Regions from separate parts of the Bradyrhizobium sp. LTSPM299 genome, predicted to be linked through region 2. Evidence: predicted binding sites of a transcription regulator. Region 2 holds the regulator's gene; the other holds the start of a gene.

Region 1 (4,564 bases), on a different contig from region 2:
TCCACCGTCGAGGACGTGCCGATGCTGCGCGGGCGCATCGTCGCCGCCCACGGCGTCAAGGCCGACCAGCTCAAGCCGAATGTCGATTCGGAATGGGTGCTGCAGAGCGACCGCGGCCTGACCTACACCGGAGAGGTCCCCAAGGGCTCGAAGGTCGTCGAGGGCGAATGGTGGGCGCCCGACTATAGCGGGCCGCCGCTGGTCTCGCTGGAAAAGAAGATCGCCGACGGCCTGGGCTTAACGATCGGCGACGAGATCGTCGTCAACGTGCTCGGCCGCGACATCCCGGCGAAGATCGCCAATCTGCGCAACATCGACTGGCAAGGGCTGGGCATCAACTTCGTGCTGGTGTTCTCGCCGAATGCCTTCAAGGGCGCGCCGCACAGCCATGTCGCGACCCTGACCGAGGCCCGCCCGGGCTCCACCGACGATGCCCACATCGTCAAGCAGGTCGCCGACGCCTTCCCGATGGTGACGAGCGTGCGCGTCCGGGAAGCGCTGGAGACGGTCGGCAGCGTCGTCAACAACCTCGTGCTGGCGATCCGCGGCGCCAGCGCCGTGACGCTGATCTCGGCCATCCTGGTGCTGGGCGGCGCACTCGCCGCCGGCCACCGCCACCGCGTCTACGACGCCGTGATCCTCAAGACGCTCGGCGCCACGCGGGCCCGGCTGCTCGGCGCCTACGCGCTGGAGTATCTGATGATCGGCTTTGCAACCGCCGTGTTCGGGGTCATTGCCGGCTCGATCGCGGCCTGGCTGATCGTCACGCGGCTGATGACGCTGAGTTTCATCTGGCAGGCCGGCAGCGCCGCGCTGGTCGTGGTCGCTGCGCTGGTCGTCACCGTGGGGCTGGGTCTCGCCGGAACACTGCTTGCGCTGAACCAGAAGCCAGCCTCGGTACTGCGGAATTTGTGACAATTTGTAGCGGGCGTTAACGCCGCTTTTTGCTGCAAATGCTTGGTCGTAGCGACATTCAGCCGCGCGTGGAAGCTTGTGCTGGATGTGCTACTTTCCCACATATCAACCAGGTCGGATGGCCAGCTTGATGACAGGGAATTAATGTTCCGCAAACCGGGCCATCTGAGATAGATTTACGACCGGCGCCGCAAATCCCTTGCGCTCCACCGGGACAAACACGGGAATTCGACCATGTCGGACCTAGACCGCAATTACGCTTCTCCTTTCGGCCGGGCCGCCGGGCGCACTGACGCTGCGGCCGTCGACGCCGGTCTGCGCGCCTACATGCTGCGCATTTACAACTACATGAGCATCGGCCTGGCCATCACCGGCCTGGCCGCGCTTGGCGTCTACATGGCAGCCGTGACCGGCGACCCGTCGGCCGCCGTCGCGAAGTTCGGCAACGCCTATCTGACGCAGTTCGGCTACGCGATGTTCGTCAGCCCGCTGAAGTGGCTGTTCATCCTCGCCCCTCTGGTGATGGTGTTCGTCATCTCGGCCGGTATCAACCGCCTGCAGCCCGCAACCGCCCAGATGCTGTTCTGGGTGTTCTCGGCGCTGATGGGCCTGTCGATGTCGTCGATCTTCCTAGTGTACACGCACACCTCGATCGTGCGGGTATTCTTCATCACCGCGGCGACGTTCGGTGCGCTCAGCCTGTACGGCTACACCACCAAGCGTGACATGAGCGGCATGGGCTCGTTCCTGTTCATGGGCCTGATCGGCATCATCATCGCGAGCCTGGTCAATCTGTTCCTGGCGAGTTCGGTGCTGCAGTTCATCGTCTCGGTGGTCGGCGTGCTGGTGTTCGCGGGCCTCACCGCCTGGGATACCCAGCGGTTGAAGAACGACTACATCTATGGCTACGCCTCGCAGGGCGGCGTGGCAGCGGAGCGCGCGGCAATCACTGGCGCACTCTCGCTCTACCTGAACTTCATCAACCTGTTCACGCTGCTCCTGCAGCTGCTCGGCCAGCGCGACTAACGCTCAAGGCCGATCGGATCGATCGAAGCCCCGGCCTCAGCGCCGGGGCTTTTCTTTTGCGCGAGGACGGTGCCGGCGGATTAGGGCGATGACCGCGTAGCCCGGATGAAGCGAAGCGCAATCCGGGACAGGTCTATCCAACGTGGGGAGAGCGGCCCCGGATTTCGCTTCGCGTCATCCGGGCTACGTGAAGTCGCCTATACCAGCGCCAGCTTGCGGTCGATCACCAGCAGCACGCGGTCCAATTCGTGGCCACGGCGCAGGATCAGACCGGTCGCCGAGATCACGCTGTACATGCCCTGCTTGCGCGCGAGCCGAGGATCCTTCTCGATCCGGTAGATCGGCATTTCGGATGCGCGCCGAAACACCGAGAACACTGCGCGGTCCTTCAGGAAGTCGATCGCATAATCGCGCCACTCGCCGTCGGCGACCATGCGGCCATAGAGATTGAGGATGCGGCTGAGCTCAAGTCGATTGAACGTCACGCGGCTGGGCTGAGGGGCCGCAGCGGCGGGGCGCGCTACGGCGCGATTCCCGCTCGGATCCGTATCCTCCGACATCAAGCTCATCCAGCGCCTCCTGTCATCTCAGCGACGATCTCGATCCGAAACCGGTGTCCCCTTTTCGGGATCGTCACGCCGCTGACATGATCGCGCTAAGTCTGGAGCCCCGCAAGGGCCATTCGCAATGCACCCGGCTCAGAACCATCCCGGGGCGCGACGGATTGTCCTGCAAGGGGTCACGGGAACGTTAGCGGAATCATATTACTGCCCCACTTCCGCCCATCGCCCGCCCCGCTGGCCTGCGAGAAGATAATCCTGCGTTGACCCGGTCCTTTCGGTTCCGGATTCCTCAGCCCCCAGCCCCCCGGGGCCGTCGGGATCGGGTCTGTTCGCAGGGGAGTTAATCCCAACACTGGGCCAACGAAAGTTGGTCCTTTTTGTTTTTGGGGCACCCCGCACTCAGGCGTGATCGAGCGCCAAGCCTGATGGCGGCCCTGCTTCAATTGTTTCTGGATGCATGCCGGCGCGCCGACGTCTCACAACGACGCCGCACGACCGACGAAGCTGCTAATGCAGCGACGTGAATGCCGCGCCGAGCATCGGGCCCGGCTTGTCGCGATTGCCGTCCTGGACGTAGACCGCCGCGGCATCGACGCCATCGCGCGTGATGTTCTCGAGCGGCACGGTCCAGCTGCCCGACGAACCGTTCCAGTCACCGACCTTCAAGAGATTGCGCACCACATTGTGGTAGGTGATTTCCTGGCCGCGATTTTCGCCACGCGAGATCGAGATCGGCACCGACTTCGAGATCGAGCAGATCCAGACTTCGCCACGCGCCGCCGTGGGCGACTTGGCCGCCGCCACCGAAACGTTGATTTGCTTGCCCGTCAGCGTCATCGTCACCGGCACCGACATCACGCCAGCGCTCTTCTCAGTGTCCTTGATCGCGCTCTCGATGCTGGCACGGTCGCTGCCGATGACATGTGCGGAGCCGTTGACCACGGCCTGCGGCGTGTAGACGTCGCGATCGCCGCGCATATGCGAATAGGCTTTCTGACGCGCGCTGAAGCGGGAATCGGCCAGCGTGTCCTTCCAGCCGAGATAATCCCAATAGTCGATCGGCATGCTCAGCGCGATGACGTTGGGATCCTTCGCGAGGTCACCGATGACCTTGTCCGCGGGCGGACAGGATGAGCAGCCCTGCGAGGTGAAGAGTTCAATGACGGCACGCGGATCGGCGTGAGCGGGGCGGATGATCGCGACAATCGCGCAGATACCAAGAGCGCTGGACCATCGCGAGATAGAATTATAGGCCATCATCGCTGTCATACTGCGAACCAGTCGTGATGATTTCTATCCGTATTTGTACGGGGCATCAGATTGTCCCTTAGACGGCGTGCCCCAGAACGCGAGAAAGCGGCCTTTTCATAGGCCGCCTTCTTTTTAGCCGCTACTCACTAAGCAGTGAGGCACCGATCACAAATCCGCGTTAGAGCGTGATCCGGAAAAGTGTGAAGCGGTTTTCCGGAGAGATCATGCTCAAACAAACGGCCTAAGCCGCGAGTTTGCGCAGCACATAGTGCAGGATGCCACCATTGCGATAGTAATCGAGCTCGTCGAGCGTATCGATGCGGCAGAGCAGCGGGACGTCCCTCTTGGCACCGTCATTGGAGACGATTTCGGCCGTCAGCGTCTGACGCGGCTTCAAATCACCCTGGAGACCGCGGATCGTGACCTTCTCGTCGCCCTTCAGGGCGAGCGAAGACCAAGAGGTGCCCTCCTGGAAGGTGAGCGGAAGTACACCCATGCCGACCAGGTTTGAGCGATGGATGCGCTCGAAGCTCTGGCAGATCACCGCACGCACGCCGAGCAGGCGCGTGCCCTTCGCGGCCCAGTCGCGCGACGAACCGTTGCCGTATTCAGCGCCGGCGAACACCACCAGCGGCACGCCTTCCTCCTGGTACTTCATCGCGGCGTCGTAGATCGGCATCTGCTCACCGTCGGGCCAATGCTTGGTCAGGCCGCCTTCCGGAATGTTGCCGTCGGCGCCCTTCAGCATGAAGTTCTTGATGCGGATGTTGGCAAAGGTGCCGCGCATCATGACCTCATGGTTGCCGCGC
Region 2 (4,564 bases):
TCGAAGAAGCCGGGCTTGAGCATGACGTCGAGCACGGCGTTGGCCGCCGCCACCGCGAGCGGATTGCCGCCGAAGGTCGAGCCGTGCGAGCCCGGCGCCATACCTGCCGCGGCTTCCGCGCTTGCCAGCACCGCGCCGATCGGGAAGCCACCGCCGAGCGCCTTGGCGAGCGACATCACGTCGGGTGTGACGCCGGTGCGCTTGTAGGCGAACAGATCGCCGGTGCGGCCCATGCCGGTCTGCACCTCGTCGAACGCGAGCAGCAGGCCGTGCTCGTCGCAGAGCTGGCGCAACGCCTTGAAGAAGGCATGTGGCGCGGAGCGCACGCCGCCCTCGCCCTGCACCGGTTCGATCAGGATGCCAGCGGTGTGCGGTCCGATCGCCTTCTTGACGGCTTCGATGTCGCCGTGCGGCACCTGGTCGAAGCCGTCCATCGGCGGGCCAAAGCCCTCGAGGTATTTGGCCGAGCCGGTGGCGGCGAGCGTCCCCAGCGTGCGGCCATGGAAGGCGCCTTCGAAGGTGATGATGCGGTAGCGCTCGGGATGCCCCTTGGAGAAGTGATAATGGCGGACCAGCTTGATCACGCCCTCCATCGCCTCCGCGCCGGAATTGCAGAAGAACACGAAGTCGGCGAAGCTCTGCTCGCAAAGCCGCGCGGCGAGCTTCTCGCCGTCCGGGCTCTTGAACAGGTTCGACATGTGCCAGAGCTTCGTCGCCTGCTCCTGCAGCGCCGCGACCAGATGCGGGTGCGCGTGCCCAAGGGCGTTCACCGCGACACCGGAGGTGAAGTCGAGATAGCGGTCGCCATTGGTTGCGATCAACCAGGCGCCCTCACCGCGCTCGAAGCCGAGATCGACCCTGGCGAAGACGGGAAGCAGATGCGACGCTGCGCTGTTGGTCATGACCATCACTGACGGGTTTGAGGCCGACAATTGCCGCGCGCCTTGACGCCAACACGACAACAGCCAGCTTCGGAAAACAAAACGTGCCGCCTTTTCGGGCGGCACGTACGGGCATTCTATGCTGCGGGCAGTAACTGTCAATCGCCGGAAGCGGCCTTCCTGCGGTCCGAATCGAGCGCAATCCGGAGCATTCCGGTGCGGTGGAAAAGTGGAATTGCAATGCATAAGTGTGGGAACATGTGGACGCGCGACCGCGGACTCTTGCGCCAGAGTCACGCCATATTGTAGCGTTTGGGCTGTCGGGTACGACATCTCGTGCGGTAGTACTGGACCCCTTAAGTAGCCTTTCGTTCTGCGTAGACGTTCGGGCGCATAGGCGTGCCCGGCGAGGGCCAAGGGATTCTGACCGCAGGAGTTTTTCGAGATTTGGCTCGCAGCACCGCTCCAAGGATTGGCCGGTGCTAGGCGAAGGGATGAATGTGATGACTGTATTGACCTGGTCCGACGATCGCGTCGAGCAGCTGAAGAAGCTCTGGGAATCCGGCCTGTCCGCCAGCCAGATCGCGGCGGAACTTGGCAATGTGACGCGAAATGCCGTGATCGGCAAAGTGCACCGGCTCGGCCTGTCCGGCCGTGCCAAGGCGCCTTCCGCGGCCGCGCCGCGGCAACGCAAGGCACGTCCGGCGCAGCATATGATGCGGGTGGCGCGCCCGGTGTCGCGCGGCAACACCGCGCTGGCCCACGCCTTCGAGGTCGAGATGGAGGCCGATCCGGTCACCTACGACAACGTCGTGCCGATGAGCCAGCGGCTGTCGCTGCTCGAGCTGAACGAGGCAACCTGCCATTGGCCGGTCGGCGATCCGTCGAGCCCGGATTTCTTCTTCTGCGGCGGCAAGGCGCTCGGCGGCCTGCCCTATTGCGCACATCACTCGCGCATCGCCTACCAGCCGGCGAATGATCGCCGGCGGCCGGCGCCCAAGCCGACGCGGTAGGTAAGCCGACTCCATCCACGGCGTCATCCCGGCGAAAGCCGGGATCCATAACGACCGACGCGAGTGGTTGTGCCCCGCTGGGGCTCCAGCGTATTCCAACAATCAAGATTTGTGGTTATGGGCCCCGGCTTTCGCCGGGACGACAATTGTGAAAGCTCGCGCGGCCTTACTGCTGCGGCTCGGCCTTGGCAAAACGGTCATCCAGCGCGTAGCCCGCGCCGCGCACGGTGCGGATCGGATCCTGCTCGCGGCCCGGATTGAGCAGCTTGCGCAAACGGCCGATATGCACGTCGACGGTGCGCTCGTCGATATAGATGTCGCGGCCCCAGACGCTGTCGAGCAATTGCTCGCGGCTGAACACGCGGCCGGGATGCTCAAGGAAGAACTCGAGCAGCCGATACTCGGTCGGGCCGAGATCGATCGGCCGGCCGGAGCGCGCGACGCGGCGCTTCTCGCGATCGAGCTCGATGTCGCCATAGGTCAGCACGGTCGCAAGCCGCTCCGGGCTTGCCCGGCGCAGCAGGCCCTTCACCCGCGCCAACAGCTCCGGCACCGAGAACGGCTTGACGATGTAGTCGTCGGCGCCGGTGGCAAGGCCCCGTACCCGCTCGCTCTCCTCGCCGCGCGCGGTCAGCATGATGATCGGCAGCTGCTTGGTCTCGGGCCGCGCCCGCAGGCGGCGGCACAGTTCGATGCCGGAGAGGCCCGGCAGCATCCAGTCCAGCACCACGAGATCGGGAATGCGCTCCTTCAGCCGCGTGTCGGCGTCGTCGCCGCGGCCGACCGTCTCGACGTCATAGCCTTCCGCGTCGAGGTTGTAGCGCAACAACGTCGTCAGCGCTTCTTCGTCTTCGACCACCAGAATGCGTGCGCTCATCGCTTTGTGTTCTCTCTCTCTGTCTTGATCCGTTGCCCTGACGCGAACCGAAATTAACTGCCCGGAACCGTGGTGGCGAAATTGGTCATGTCGCCCTTCGGACGCTTGTCCATGATTTGCTGGCCTTCGATCATGTAGAAGACGGTTTCCGCGATGTTGGTGGCGTGGTCGCCGATCCGCTCGATGTTCTTGGCGCAGAACATCAGATGGATGCAGAACGAGATGTTGCGCGGATCTTCCATCATGTAGGTCAGCAGTTCGCGGAACAGCGAGGTGCAGATCGCGTCGACCTCCTCGTCGCCCTTCCAGACCGCCATCGCCGCCGGCAGATCGTGCGCCGCATAGGCGTCGAGCACCGACTTGACCTGCGACAGCACGAGATCGGTCATGTGCTCCAGGCCGCGGATCAGCTTGAGCGGCTGGAAATCGCTCTCCAGCGCCGCGACGCGCTTGCCCATGTTCTTGGCGAGGTCGCCGATCCGCTCGAGGTCGGTGGCCACGCGCATCGCGCCGACGATCTCGCGCAGATCAATCGCCATCGGCTGGCGGCGCGCGATGGTCAGAACCGCGCGTTCCTCGATGACGCGCTGCAGGCTGTCGATCTCGATGTCGGCGGCGACGACACGCTTGCCGAGCGCGACGTCGCGGCGGATCAACGCATCGACCGACTCGGTGATCATGCGCTCGACCAGGCCGCCCATCTCGGCGACCAGGCGGGTGAGTTCCTGCAGGTCGCTGTCGAACGCCTTGGCGGTATGTTCAGAAGCCATGTGTTATCTCCTCAACCGAACCGGCCGGTGATGTAATCCTGGGTACGTCGATCGCTCGGCGAGGTGAAGATCTTGTTGGTGTCGTCGAACTCGATCAGTTCGCCGAGATACATGAAGGCGGTCTTGTCGGAGACGCGCGCCGCCTGCTGCATGTTGTGGGTGACGATCGCGATCGTGTAGTCCTCGGACAGCTCCTGGATCAGCTCCTCGACCTTGGCGGTCGAGATCGGATCGAGCGCCGAGCACGGCTCGTCGAACAGGATCACTTCGGGCCGCACCGCAACCGTGCGCGCGATGCACAGGCGCTGCTGCTGGCCGCCGGAGAGCGAGAGGCCCGAGGCGTTCAGCTTGTCCTTGACCTCGTTCCACAGCGCGCCGCCGCGCAGCGCCTTCTCGACGCGGTCGTCCATCTCGGACTTCGAAATCTTCTCGTAGAGGCGGATGCCGAAGGCGATGTTCTCGTAGATCGTCATCGGGAACGGCGTCGGCTTCTGGAATACCATGCCGACCCGCGCGCGCAGCAGATTGAGGTCGAGCTTGGCGTCGAGGATGTTGGTCTGGTCCAGCATCAGCTGGCCGACGGCGCGCTGACCCGGATAGAGATCATACATCCGGTTGAAGATGCGCAGCAAAGTCGACTTGCCGCAGCCGGACGGGCCGATGAACGCGGTGACGCGGTTGGTGCCGAGCGTCAAATTGATGTTCTTCAGCGCGTGGTGCTCGCCGTAATAGAAATTGAGGTTGCGCACCGTGACCTTCGGCGGCGCATCCGGCAGCGGCGAATGCGGAGCAACATGGCTCGGGGGATTCGTCGAAACGGAGAGCTCGGTCATTTTGTGGCCCTTTCGGCACCGAGAATGCGCGCGCCGATATTGAGGGCGAGCACGGTGAAGGTGATGAGCAAAGCACCGCTCCAGGCCAACTCTTTCCAGTAGGCATAGGGGCTCTGCACGAAATTGTTGATGGTCACCGGGAGGTTGGCCATCGTCTTGGTCAGGTCGAGGCTGAAGAACTGGTTCGACA

The links. The regulator PhoB, encoded in region 2, activates phosphate uptake and scavenging genes when phosphate is short. The targets are predictions, from matches to a motif close to TGTCATNNANCTGTCAT.
Region 1: a site for PhoB is predicted at 2,573-2,589, ahead of UP10_RS39055 (DUF2794 domain-containing protein). Genes of this name have one in related genera too.

Annotation. Positions count from the first base shown of each region.
Region 1 covers NZ_JYMU01000091.1:12,633-17,196, reverse strand. Annotated here, with positions in the region: gene UP10_RS39065 (ABC transporter permease) at 1-915, shown strand, start outside; gene UP10_RS39060 (Bax inhibitor-1/YccA family protein) at 1,150-1,941, shown strand; gene UP10_RS39055 (DUF2794 domain-containing protein) at 2,139-2,510, opposite strand; gene UP10_RS39050 (DUF1223 domain-containing protein) at 3,012-3,773, opposite strand; gene acnA (aconitate hydratase AcnA) at 3,997-4,564, opposite strand, start outside.
Region 2 covers NZ_JYMU01000058.1:13,865-18,428, forward strand. Annotated here, with positions in the region: gene UP10_RS29135 (aspartate aminotransferase family protein) at 1-902, opposite strand, end outside; gene UP10_RS29140 (GcrA family cell cycle regulator) at 1,385-1,894, shown strand; gene phoB (phosphate regulon transcriptional regulator PhoB) at 2,061-2,771, opposite strand; gene phoU (phosphate signaling complex protein PhoU) at 2,825-3,541, opposite strand; gene pstB (phosphate ABC transporter ATP-binding protein PstB) at 3,553-4,374, opposite strand; gene pstA (phosphate ABC transporter permease PstA) at 4,371-4,564, opposite strand, start outside.